DNA from 3 places in the Pantoea sp. GW821-FHT03E06 genome. Region 1 is predicted to be linked to each of the others. Evidence: predicted binding sites of a transcription regulator. Region 1 holds the regulator's gene; each other region holds the start of a gene.
What was found. Region 1 encodes PurR, which represses purine synthesis genes. Its sites were predicted from a motif close to CANGCAAACGTTTGCNTG; they were not measured.
Positions count from the first base shown of each region.

Region 2: the regulator PurR is predicted to act here: its motif matches at 1,607-1,624, upstream of guaB (IMP dehydrogenase).
Region 3: the regulator PurR is predicted to act here: its motif matches at 2,086-2,103, upstream of purH (bifunctional phosphoribosylaminoimidazolecarboxamide formyltransferase/IMP cyclohydrolase).

Region 1 is NZ_JBWKUG010000001.1:1,792,158-1,796,400, reverse strand. It holds gene AC07WB_RS08370 (Grx4 family monothiol glutaredoxin) at 1-161, opposite strand, end outside; gene AC07WB_RS08365 (C40 family peptidase) at 526-1,317, shown strand; gene cydH (cytochrome bd-I oxidase subunit CydH) at 1,378-1,467, opposite strand; gene purR (HTH-type transcriptional repressor PurR) at 1,742-2,767, shown strand; gene punR (DNA-binding transcriptional activator PunR) at 2,764-3,675, opposite strand; gene punC (purine nucleoside transporter PunC) at 3,786-4,243, shown strand, end outside.
Region 2 is NZ_JBWKUG010000001.1:3,035,934-3,040,176, reverse strand. It holds gene AC07WB_RS14210 (M4 family metallopeptidase) at 1-94, opposite strand, end outside; gene xseA (exodeoxyribonuclease VII large subunit) at 145-1,515, opposite strand; gene guaB (IMP dehydrogenase) at 1,685-3,151, shown strand; gene guaA (glutamine-hydrolyzing GMP synthase) at 3,224-4,243, shown strand, end outside.
Region 3 is NZ_JBWKUG010000001.1:271,121-275,363, reverse strand. It holds rRNA gene AC07WB_RS01260 (16S ribosomal RNA) at 70-1,610, opposite strand; gene purH (bifunctional phosphoribosylaminoimidazolecarboxamide formyltransferase/IMP cyclohydrolase) at 2,241-3,830, shown strand; gene purD (phosphoribosylamine--glycine ligase) at 3,849-4,243, shown strand, end outside.

The DNA.
Region 1 (4,243 bases):
TGCAGAATGTCCACGTAGGCGAAACGCTCACCACACGCAGAAAGCGCCTGCACGGCTTGCGCCGAGAAACCGCAGCTTGGCAGCTTTGGCGAACCTTTCATGTACAGCAGGATCGGGTTTTCTGCGATCTGACGCTGAATTTTTTCAACAGTACTCATTATTGCCTTCCTTAATGCTTCACTTCGTGTTTGTTTATTGTAGCGATTTCGCTCCCGTACTGAAAACGGGATTTTACGTTAGCGTCGGGGAATCGCCATGTTTGTTAAGTTGGGCCGCCACAAATAACATTTTCATATCATTAATAGGCATGACTAAATTAATAATTAGCAATAGTTTCGCTGCGTTAACCAGCTGAATTAGTTCATTTTTGCGACAGAATCAATCTGGTAACAGTTTAATAGAAAAAGGCCTTACCTTTTGGAAAAAAAGTGGATTAGAATTGCCTCGGCGCTGATCGTTTGATCAGATTACTCTCACTCTGCCGCAGTCTGTTTGTTTCCAGCCTGCTGAACCTATAACCGGATTATGCGTTTACTGATTACGCTTTTCATACTGGCTTTTGCCCAACTGTTCTTTAACGTGGCCTCTGCGTCTCCGCATGCGCCGGTTAATGCCAGCTCGCAAAAAGCAGAGAAAAAGAGCGCACGTGAAGACGAGCGCCGCAAACGACGTCCGGTGAAAACCACTACGAAAAAATCGCGGCTGCCTGCCGTCCAAAAACTCAAAATTAAAAAACTGGCAAAGCCAGAAATCGCACTAACTAAAACCAGCCGCAAAAAATCCCTGCTAAAACCCACGACGAAGAAATATGGTCATCAACGACAGATAAAAAAAGCCGCAGACGTCGACGTTGATGATGAAGCATTGCCGCTCACCGGCATCAAAATGAGCAAGGCGCATCGCCAGCGTTATCAAAAGGCGCGTGAAACTGCGATGACAAAATTAATGGGCCAGCTCGGCAAACCTTATCAATGGGGCGGCACCTCCCCGCATACCGGCTTCGACTGCAGCGGCCTGGTGTGGTACGCCTATAAAGATTTGGTGAAGTTCAAGTTCCCGCGCACCGCCAATGAGATGTATCACCTGCGCGATGCTGCACCAATTAAGCGTGAAATGCTGGAAAAAGGTGATTTGGTGTTCTTCCGCATCAATAATCGTGGCACTGCCGATCATGTTGGCGTGTATCTTGGTAATGGCAAATTCATTCAGTCGCCGCGTACCGGCAAAGATATTCAGATTAGCGCGTTGGGTGAGGATTACTGGCAGAAACACTATGTTGGGGCGCGTCGTATGATGACGCCGAAAACCATTCGTTAGTTGTTGCGCAACGCGCAGAAAAAAGCCGGACGCTGCATTGAGCTGCTCCGGCTTTTTTTATTAATGCATGATTGCAGTAAAGCTAAAGGCAATAATCATTAACAGAGCACCAACGGTTGTCATTAGCGCCAGCTTCAAATCCGTACTCATTACTCCTCCTTAGTCACACATTTCTTAGGGTTAAACCGATTTTCGCACAGCGATGGGCAAAAATCTCGTGTTATCCGCCCGGGCTTGCTAGAATCGCCGCCTTTCGTTGCGCAACACATTTTGTGCAGGGTGTGTTTACAGCGCGATAAAGTGATTTTGTCTGCTAAACCACACCGTTTTGCCCCTTATTTTGGGCGATAAAAGCATTAGCAGACGCAAACGTTTAACAATATACTTATCAGTAAGTTGCGATAAGCCCAGGAGTACCATTTTCATGGCAACAATTAAAGATGTGGCAAAACGCGCGGGTGTTTCGACCACCACGGTTTCGCATGTCATCAACAAAACGCGTTTCGTAGCAGAAGAGACGCGTAACGCCGTATGGGAAGCGATCAAAGCATTGCACTACTCGCCAAGCGCCGTGGCGCGTAGCCTGAAAGTCAATCACACCAAAACGTTGGGCCTGCTGGCGACCTCCAGTGAAGCGCCTTATTTTGCCGAAATTATTGAAGCGGTAGAAAATCACTGCTTCGATCGCGGCTATACGTTGATTCTGGGTAACGCGCATAACGACTTACAAAAGCAGCGCGCTTATCTCTCCATGATGGCGCAGAAGCGTGTCGATGGATTGCTCGTGATGTGTTCAGAATATCCCGATGATTTGCTGCAAATGCTTGAAGAAAATCGCAATATTCCGATGGTTGTTATGGATTGGGGTGCTTCGCGCGGCGATTTTACCGATACCGTGCAGGATAATGCATTCCAGGGTGGCTATCTCGCTGGTCGATATCTGATTGAACGTGGTCACCGCGACATTGGCGCAATTCCTGGCCAATTGGAGCGCAATACCGGCGGCGGACGTCATGCCGGTTTCCTTCAGGCGATGAATGAAGCGGGCATCACTGTGCGCCCGGAATGGATCGTTCAGGGCGACTTTGAACCGGAATCGGGTTATCAGGCGATGCAGCAAATCCTTAATCAGAAACAGCGCCCCACCGCCGTGTTCTGCGGTGGTGACATTATGGCGATGGGCGCAATTTGCGCAGCAGATGAAATGGGTTTGCGCGTGCCGCAGGATATCTCAGTGATTGGCTATGATAACGTGCGCAACGCGCGTTATTTCACGCCCGCCCTGACCACCGTGCATCAGCCTAAAGCCGAATTAGGTGAAAAAGCTTTGGAGATGCTGCTCGATCGCATCACCAGCAAGCGCGAAGAGCCACAAACCATTGAGGTTCAACCCACGCTGATTGAGCGCCGCTCCGTGGCAGACGGGCCATTCCGCGACTATCGTCGCTAGTGTGTCACTTCACTGAGCCATTCGTGGTTCAGCGTTTCGGCATCCCCGAGATAGGCTAATAGCCAATCCAGCGCCGGCGACGCGCGCTGTTCTGACCAGCTAACGCAGCAGGGGCTGTCTGGAAAGGCCTGCGGCAATTGCAGCTCCACCAACGCATGGTTATCCAGCAGCGGTCGGGCTAAATGGCCCGGCACCATCCCAACGCACAATCCTGCCTGCAAGCAGTCGAGCCCGGTTTCCCATTCTGGCACCACCAGGCGCCGCTGATTATCGAGCGTCCATGTCATGCGGCGCGGCAACGCTCGCGAGGTATCTTCCAGCACCAGCGAAGGCCATGCCCGCAGAGTTTCATCATCCAGTTCAACGCTACTGACTAAAGGATGATGAGGACTCACGACACAGCGCCAGTTAAGCGCCCCCATATCCTGAAAAGCAAAACGTCCCCCAACCGGAATTGCCTGGGTGGCGCCAATCGCGACATCAACGCGTCCATCGGCTAACGCGTCCCAGACGCCATTAAACACTTCATAACTGATGATCAACTCCATGTCCGGGAAATGGCGATAGAAGTCCTTCACTAATTGCCGCGTACGCTGCGGTTTTACAATACAGTCAATGGCGATGCTCAACTCACCGCGCCAGCCATTGGCCAGCTGCTGACACTGCCTGCGGGTGGCGAGCATTTTTTTGATAACAGATCGTCCTTCACGCACAAAATGCTCACCTGCCGGTGTCATTACCACTTCCCGATGCTGGCGCTCAAAGAGCGGTACCGCCAGCCAGGTTTCCAGTTGGCGTACGGTATAGCTGATGGCAGAAGGCACACGGTGCAACTCCTGCGCCGCGGCGCTGAAGCTGCCGGTTCGCGCTACGGCATCTACCACTTCAAGCGCGTATTCTGACCACATGAATTCACCTTCAAAAAATTTAACAGCACTGTGCAAATATTAGCGTTTCACAAAGCGTGTTGCATCCTTTTACACTCCCCCGCGTTCAACCTGCCCATAAGAGAAATAACATGTTGTCGTCTAAAGCATTTATGCCCTACCTTGCCGTGCTCAGCATGCTCGGCTTTCTTGCCACGGATATGTATTTACCCGCCTTTGGCGATATGCAACGTGATTTTGCCACTGCACCGGGCACCATCAGTGCCAGCCTGAGTCTGTTCCTTGCCGGCTTTGCTTGTGCGCAGGTCTTTTGGGGACCGCTATCAGATCGCTACGGTCGTAAACCTATTCTGCTGGCGGGCTTAGCCATCTTTGCACTTGGCTGTCTTGGTATGCTTTGGGTGACCGATGTACGCCTGATGCTGGCGTTACGTTTTGTGCAGGCGATTGGGGTATGTGCTGCAGCGGTGAGCTGGCAGGCATTGGTCGTTGATCGCTATCCAAAAGCACAGGCTCATAAAGTTTTTGCCACGATTATGCCGCTGGTCGCCTTGTCACCGGCGCTCGCTCCGCTGCTGGGAGCCTGGCT
Region 2 (4,243 bases), 1.2 Mb from region 1:
GCGTTAGAGTGCGGCGCGCGTAGTCTTGCTGCGCACCGGTGCAGTTATCAATGATATTGCGCAGCATGTAGGGAGGAATAACGCTAAAAGGCATACTAACTCCTGATCATAAATGAATATGTCAAAAGTATAGTTTTTAACCTATCAACGCGCTTTACGGCTGCGGGATTTCTGCGGTTCCAGCGCGGTAACCTGGCTTTCCACCCAGCCATCATCCAGCCGGGTGCGTAGGAGATCGCCTTTACTCAGCTGCTGGGTTTTCTTCACCACCTGACCTTGCGTGTCAGTGGTGACGCTGAAGCCACGCGCCAGCGTCGCCAAAGGGCTCACACCTTCCAGCTGCGCGGCCAGGTTGCCAAAGCGCTGACGATTATGATTGAGCTGCTTTTCCATGCCCTGCTGTAAACGATAGTGCCACTGCTGCAGCTGCTGCTGAGCGCGCAGAATACGTCCCTGCGGCTGCTGTGCGTTCAGGCGTTGCAGCAGGCGGTCCTGCTGACGATTCGCCACACGCATGCGCTGGTCCATTGCTTCGCCCAGACGGCGCTGCAGCTGAAACAGCGCGGTTTGCTGGCGAGCCAGACGCAGCTGCGGATGCTGCTGCTGTAAACGATGCTGGATACGGGTGAAGCGGCGCTGCTGCTGTGCCAGATAGAAATCCATCGCCATCTCCATACGCTGCTGCTGCGATTGCAAACGGCGTAAGAGCTCCAGCTGGTTCCGGCTCACCAGTTCTGCCGCCGCAGAAGGCGTTGGCGCGCGTAAATCTGCAACGAAGTCGGCGATGGTGACATCGGTTTCGTGCCCGACGGCGCTGACGATGGGCAGGCGACTGGCAAAAATCGCCCGCGCCACGCGTTCGTCATTGAAGCTCCACAAATCTTCCAGTGAACCGCCGCCACGTCCCACAATCAGCACATCACACTCATCACGCTGGTTGGCCAGCTCAATGGCGCGCACAATCCCGGCCGGCGCATCCACGCCTTGCACCGCCGTGGGATAGATGATGACGGGCAAGGAGGGATCGCGACGATGCAGCACGCGCAGCACATCGTGCAGCGCCGCACCGGTGGCGGAGGTAATCACGCCCACCTGACGGGCTGGATCCGGCAGCGGCTGTTTGAACTGTTGATCAAATAAACCTTCTGCCGCCAAACGCGCCTTCAGCTGTTCGAACTGCTGTTGCAGCAAGCCTTCGCCTGCCGGATGCATGCTTTCGATAATCAGCTGATAGTCACCACGCGGTTCATACAGCGTAATGCTGGCACGCACTAAAACTTGCTGGCCGTGTTGAGGACGGAAAGTGACGCGACGATTGCTGTTGCGGAACATCGCGCAGCGCACTTGCGCACCATCATCCTTCAATGTGAAGTACCAGTGGCCGGAAGCGGGCTGGGTAAAATTTGAAATCTCAGCGCTGAGCCACACCAGACCCATCTCATTTTCCAGCAGTTGACGCACCGTGGTGTTCAGGCGGCTGACAGTAAAAATATTGGCGGTTGGCGGTAGCGACATGTGATGTAGATCAAATTTTAAATCAGAGGGTTAATCAACTGATACTACATTGCTCACCCTGAGGATCAAGACTTTTTCTGAAAAAACACTGGAGGCAATCGGTTTCGGCCTGTATAATGCCGCGGCAATATTTTATCTGTTTTAATCGCCCCCAGGTGGAGATATTGCAATGTTAAGAATCGCGAAAGAAGCCCTCACATTTGACGACGTTCTGCTCGTTCCCGCTCACTCCACTGTTTTACCCAACACCGCTGATCTCAGCACGCAACTGACAAAAAACATTCGTCTGAACATCCCAATGCTCTCGGCGGCAATGGACACCGTAACTGAAGCGGGTCTGGCTATTGCGCTGGCGCAGGAAGGGGGATTGGGCTTTATCCACAAAAATATGTCAATTGAGCGCCAGGCGGATGAAGTTCGCAAGGTGAAAAAACACGAAAGCGGCGTGGTAACCGATCCACAAACCGTATTGCCGACCACCGCGCTGGCGGCGGTTAAAGAGCTGACCGAGCGTAACGGTTTTGCCGGTTATCCCGTGGTGAACACCGACAACGAACTGGTGGGCATCATCACCGGTCGTGACGTGCGTTTTGTGACTGACCTGACCTTGCCGGTTTCTGCAGTGATGACGCCGAAAGAGCGCTTAGTGACGGTGAAAGAGGGTGAAGCACGTGAAGTCGTGTTGCACAAAATGCACGAAAAGCGTGTTGAGAAGGCGCTGGTTGTTGATGACAGCTTCCACCTGCTGGGTATGATTACCGTTAAAGATTTCCAGAAAGCCGAACGTAAACCTAACGCCTGTAAAGATGCGGAAGGCCGTCTGCGCGTCGGTGCAGCGGTTGGCGCAGGCGCGGGCAACGAAGAGCGTGTTGATGCGCTGGTGGCTGCCGGTGTTGACGTGCTGCTGATTGACTCTTCACACGGCCACTCAGAAGGCGTATTGCAGCGTATTCGTGAAACCCGCGCAAAATATCCAAACCTCGAAATTATCGGCGGCAACGTAGCGACCGGCGCAGGCGCATTGGCGCTGGCGGAAGCCGGCGTGAGCGCGGTAAAAGTGGGTATCGGCCCGGGCTCAATCTGTACCACGCGTATCGTCACTGGCGTTGGCGTGCCACAAATCACAGCCGTTTCTGACGCGGTTGCCGCGCTGGAAGGCACCGGTATTCCGGTGATTGCAGATGGCGGTATCCGCTTCTCTGGCGATATCGCTAAAGCGATCGCAGCCGGTGCAGCAGCCGTTATGGTGGGCTCAATGCTGGCCGGTACCGAAGAATCCCCGGGCGAAATCGAGCTTTATCAAGGCCGCTCGTTCAAATCTTATCGCGGCATGGGTTCACTGGGCGCAATGTCAAAAGGTTCCTCAGATCGTTACTTCCAGAGCGATAACGCGGCAGACAAACTGGTACCAGAAGGTATCGAAGGGCGCGTTGCCTACAAAGGCCGCCTGAAAGAGATCGTGCACCAGCAAATGGGCGGCCTGCGCTCTTGCATGGGTCTGACCGGCTGCGGCACCATTGACGACCTGCGCACCAAGGCAGAGTTCGTGCGTATCAGCGGCGCGGGCATCAACGAAAGCCACGTGCATGACGTGACCATCACCAAAGAGTCACCAAACTACCGCATGGGTTCATAATCCCGTAAAATTTAGCGCCCGGCACCAGCCGGGCGCTTTTATTATTAAGTCCATCCCAATGGAAACGCCTCAATGACGACTGAAAATATTCATAAACATCGTATTTTGATCCTCGATTTTGGTTCTCAGTACACGCAACTGGTTGCGCGCCGCGTGCGCGAGCTGGGCGTCTACTGCGAGCTCTGGGCGTGGGATGTCACCGAAGAGCAAATTCGCCAGTTCAACCCAAACGGCATCATTCTTTCTGGCGGTCCGGAAAGCACCACCGAGCAGAATAGCCCGCGTGCGCCGGAATATGTGTTCAACGCTGGCGTTCCAGTGCTGGGGGTTTGCTATGGCATGCAGACCATGGCGATGCAGTTGGGCGGCAAGGTTGAAGGCTCCAACGAGCGTGAATTTGGTTATGCGCAGGTAGAAGTGCTGACCCAGAGCGCGCTGGTGCGTGACATCGAAGATGCGATTAGCGCGGCAGGTAAACCGCTGCTGGACGTGTGGATGAGCCATGGCGATAAAGTTACCGCTATTCCCGCCGGTTTCGAAACCGTTGCCAGCACCGAAACTTGTCCGTTCGCCATCATGGCGAATGAAGAAAAGAAATTCTACGGCGTGCAGTTCCACCCGGAAGTGACGCACACGCGTCAGGGCTTGCGTATGCTGGAGCGTTTCATTCGTGACATCTGCGGCTGTGAAGCGCTGTGGACGCCTGCCAAAATCATCGAAGATGCGGTTGAGCGTATTCGTCAGCAGGTGGGTAACGATAAAGTAATCCTTGGCCTATCTGGCGGCGTTGACTCTTCGGTGACCGCGATGCTGCTGCACCGCGCCATCGGCGATCGTCTGACCTGCGTGTTCGTGGACAACGGTCTGCTGCGTCTGAATGAAGCTGAGCAGGTTCTGGAGATGTTTGGCGACCACTTTGGTTTGAACATCGTACACGTTGCGGCTGAGGCGCGTTTCCTTGATGCGCTGGCTGGCGAGAACGATCCGGAAGCCAAACGTAAAATCATCGGCCGTGTCTTCGTTGAAGTTTTCGACGAGCAAGCACTGCGTCTGGAAGACGTGAAGTGGCTGGCGCAGGGCACCATCTATCCT
Region 3 (4,243 bases), 1.5 Mb from region 1:
CAGCCGTCTTGCTCATTACTTTTCTATCAGACAATCTGTGTGAGCACTGCGCGGGAAGGTATCTTCAGGTAAGGAGGTGATCCAACCGCAGGTTCCCCTACGGTTACCTTGTTACGACTTCACCCCAGTCATGAATCACAAAGTGGTAAGCGCCCTCCCGAAGGTTAAGCTACCTACTTCTTTTGCAACCCACTCCCATGGTGTGACGGGCGGTGTGTACAAGGCCCGGGAACGTATTCACCGTAGCATTCTGATCTACGATTACTAGCGATTCCGACTTCACGGAGTCGAGTTGCAGACTCCGATCCGGACTACGACGCACTTTATGAGGTCCGCTTGCTCTCGCGAGGTCGCTTCTCTTTGTATGCGCCATTGTAGCACGTGTGTAGCCCTACTCGTAAGGGCCATGATGACTTGACGTCATCCCCACCTTCCTCCAGTTTATCACTGGCAGTCTCCTTTGAGTTCCCGGCATTACCCGCTGGCAACAAAGGATAAGGGTTGCGCTCGTTGCGGGACTTAACCCAACATTTCACAACACGAGCTGACGACAGCCATGCAGCACCTGTCTCACGGTTCCCGAAGGCACCAGGGCATCTCTGCCAAGTTCCGTGGATGTCAAGAGTAGGTAAGGTTCTTCGCGTTGCATCGAATTAAACCACATGCTCCACCGCTTGTGCGGGCCCCCGTCAATTCATTTGAGTTTTAACCTTGCGGCCGTACTCCCCAGGCGGTCGACTTAACGCGTTAGCTCCGGAAGCCACTCCTCAAGGGAACAACCTCCAAGTCGACATCGTTTACGGCGTGGACTACCAGGGTATCTAATCCTGTTTGCTCCCCACGCTTTCGCACCTGAGCGTCAGTCTTTGTCCAGGGGGCCGCCTTCGCCACCGGTATTCCTCCAGATCTCTACGCATTTCACCGCTACACCTGGAATTCTACCCCCCTCTACAAGACTCTAGCCTGCCAGTTTCGAATGCAGTTCCCAGGTTAAGCCCGGGGATTTCACATCCGACTTGACAGACCGCCTGCGTGCGCTTTACGCCCAGTAATTCCGATTAACGCTTGCACCCTCCGTATTACCGCGGCTGCTGGCACGGAGTTAGCCGGTGCTTCTTCTGCGGGTAACGTCAATCGGTGAGGTTATTAACCTCACCGCCTTCCTCCCCGCTGAAAGTACTTTACAACCCGAAGGCCTTCTTCATACACGCGGCATGGCTGCATCAGGCTTGCGCCCATTGTGCAATATTCCCCACTGCTGCCTCCCGTAGGAGTCTGGACCGTGTCTCAGTTCCAGTGTGGCTGGTCATCCTCTCAGACCAGCTAGGGATCGTCGCCTAGGTGAGCCATTACCCCACCTACTAGCTAATCCCATCTGGGCACATCCGATGGTGTGAGGCCCGAAGGTCCCCCACTTTGGTCTTGCGACGTTATGCGGTATTAGCTACCGTTTCCAGTAGTTATCCCCCTCCATCGGGCAGTTTCCCAGACATTACTCACCCGTCCGCCACTCGTCACCCGAGAGCAAGCTCTCTGTGCTACCGTCCGACTTGCATGTGTTAGGCCTGCCGCCAGCGTTCAATCTGAGCCATGATCAAACTCTTCAATTTAAGTTTGATTTGCTGCAACAAGTGCAGCGATGCTCATCTGTAAAACGTCATAATGAATTTCATTATGTGTTCACTCGTGAGGCTTTGATATTTTTTTGCGTCCAAAGACGCTGATATCAATCCTGCGAGTGCCCACACAGATTGTCTGATAAATTGTTAAAGAGCGTTGCGAGCAGCGGGTTAACCGCCTGTCGCGAGGTGGCGTATATTACGCTTTCCCTCTTCAGAGTCAAACACTTTTTTCAGCGTTTTCATCCGGCGGAAGTTCTTATCGAATCTTCCTCACCAACACCACATTTCGTAAACCGTTGTGCCGTGTTGATGGATGCGCATTATAGGGAGTTGTTCTCAGTGCGCAACCGCTAAATTCAACAAAAACAACCGTTCGCTGCATTCCACAGCAAAACCCCGCCTTATACGCAGTTACACACACAGTTATCCACACTCCGTCGTACAAATGAATTTAAGCGAGCATCACGCAAACGTTTTCGCTACAATGCCGGGCGACGTCAAGGATGCCCCTTTTGGGGCGTTACATGAGGCAAGTGTTGCCTTCTATATAGAAGAGAGACACTAAGCTTGATGTAACGCTCTTTTTTACGCGAAACAAAGCCAAGGGATAAAACCACCATGCAACAACGTCGTCCTGTACGCCGCGCTCTGCTCAGTGTCTCTGATAAAGCCGGTATCCTCGAATTTGCTCAGGCACTCTCCAGTCGTGGTGTTGAGCTGCTCTCCACAGGCGGCACTGCACGTCTGCTGGCAGATGCGGGCCTGCCCGTCACCGAAGTTTCTGACTACACCGGTTTTCCGGAAATGATGGATGGACGCGTCAAAACGCTGCACCCAAAAGTGCACGGCGGCATTTTGGGTCGTCGCGGTCAGGATGATGCGATCATGGCCGAGCACGCCATTAACCCGATCGACATGGTGGTGGTGAACCTTTATCCCTTCGCACAAACCGTTGCCAAACCTGATTGCTCGCTGGCTGAGGCGGTTGAGAACATCGATATCGGTGGCCCAACCATGGTTCGATCCGCAGCCAAGAACCACAAAGACGTGGCGATTGTAGTGAAGAGCGGCGATTACGAGGCGATTATTGCCGAGCTGGATGCCAACGAAAACTCACTCACGCTGGAAACGCGCTTCGATCTGGCCATTAAAGCCTTCGAACACACTGCCGCCTACGACAGCATGATTGCCAACTACTTCGGCAGCCTGGTGCCGGCTTATCACAGCAACAGCAAAGAACCGGCCGGCCGTTTCCCGCGCACGCTGAACCTCAACTTCATTAAGAAACAGGATATGCGTTACGGCGAGAACAGCCATCAGGATGCTGCCTTCTATATAGAAGAGAATGTGGCTGAAGCATCTGTTGCCACCGCGCAACAGGTTCAGGGCAAAGCGCTCTCTTACAACAATATCGCCGATACCGATGCCGCACTTGAATGCGTGAAAGAGTTCGAGGAAGCCGCTTGTGTCATCGTCAAGCACGCTAACCCATGCGGTGTCGCGGTGGGCGGGTCGATTCTTGAAGCTTACGAGCGTGCCTACAAAACTGACCCGACTTCCGCTTTCGGCGGCATCATCGCCTTTAACCGCGAGCTGGACGAAGCCACCGCGCAGGCCATCATCAGCCGTCAGTTTGTGGAAGTGATCATCGCCCCCTCCGCCAGCGAGGCCGCATTGAAAGTCACCGCCGTCAAACAGAACGTGCGCGTTCTGGTATGTGGTCAGTGGCAAGGCCGCGTTGCGGCGCTGGATTTCAAACGCGTTAATGGCGGCGTGCTGGTGCAGGATCGCGATCTGGGCATGGTTGATGCCAGCCAGCTGCGCGTGGTCAGCAAGCGCCAGCCAACTGAGCAGGAACTGCGTGATGCGCTGTTCTGCTGGAAAGTGGCGAAGTTCGTAAAATCCAACGCCATCGTCTATGCGCGCGACAATATGACTATCGGCATTGGCGCCGGTCAGATGAGCCGTGTTTACTCCGCTAAAATCGCCGGTATTAAAGCGGGTGACGAAGGCCTGGAAGTGAAAGGTTCGGCGATGGCGTCTGACGCTTTCTTCCCGTTCCGCGACGGTATCGACGCCGCAGCGGCTGTCGGCATTAGCTGCGTGATTCAGCCGGGTGGTTCAATCCGTGATGATGAAGTGATTGCCGCCGCTGATGAGCACGGCATCGCGATGATCTTCACCGATATGCGTCATTTCCGCCATTAATTGTTGGGAGCAGTACAGATGAAAATTTTAGTGATTGGTAATGGCGGACGTGAACACGCATTGGCGTGGAAAGCAGCGCAGTCGCCGCTGGCGGAAACCGTGTTTGTCGCACCAGGCAATGCTGGCACCGCACTTGAACCCGCTCTGCAAAACGTGGCCATCAGCGCCACCGATGTTCCCGCACTGCTGGCCTTTGCACAGCAGGAAAAGATCGACCTCACTATCGTTGGCCCAGAAGCGCCGCTGGTGATTGGCGTGGTAGATGCGTTCCGTGCTGCAGGCCTGAAGATCTTTGGCCCAACGCAGGCCGCTGCGCAGCTGGAAGGCTCGAAAGCCTTCACTAAAGATTTCCTGGCACGTCAGCAGATTCCAACCGCCGAATACCAGAACTTCACCGACGTGGAACCTGCGCT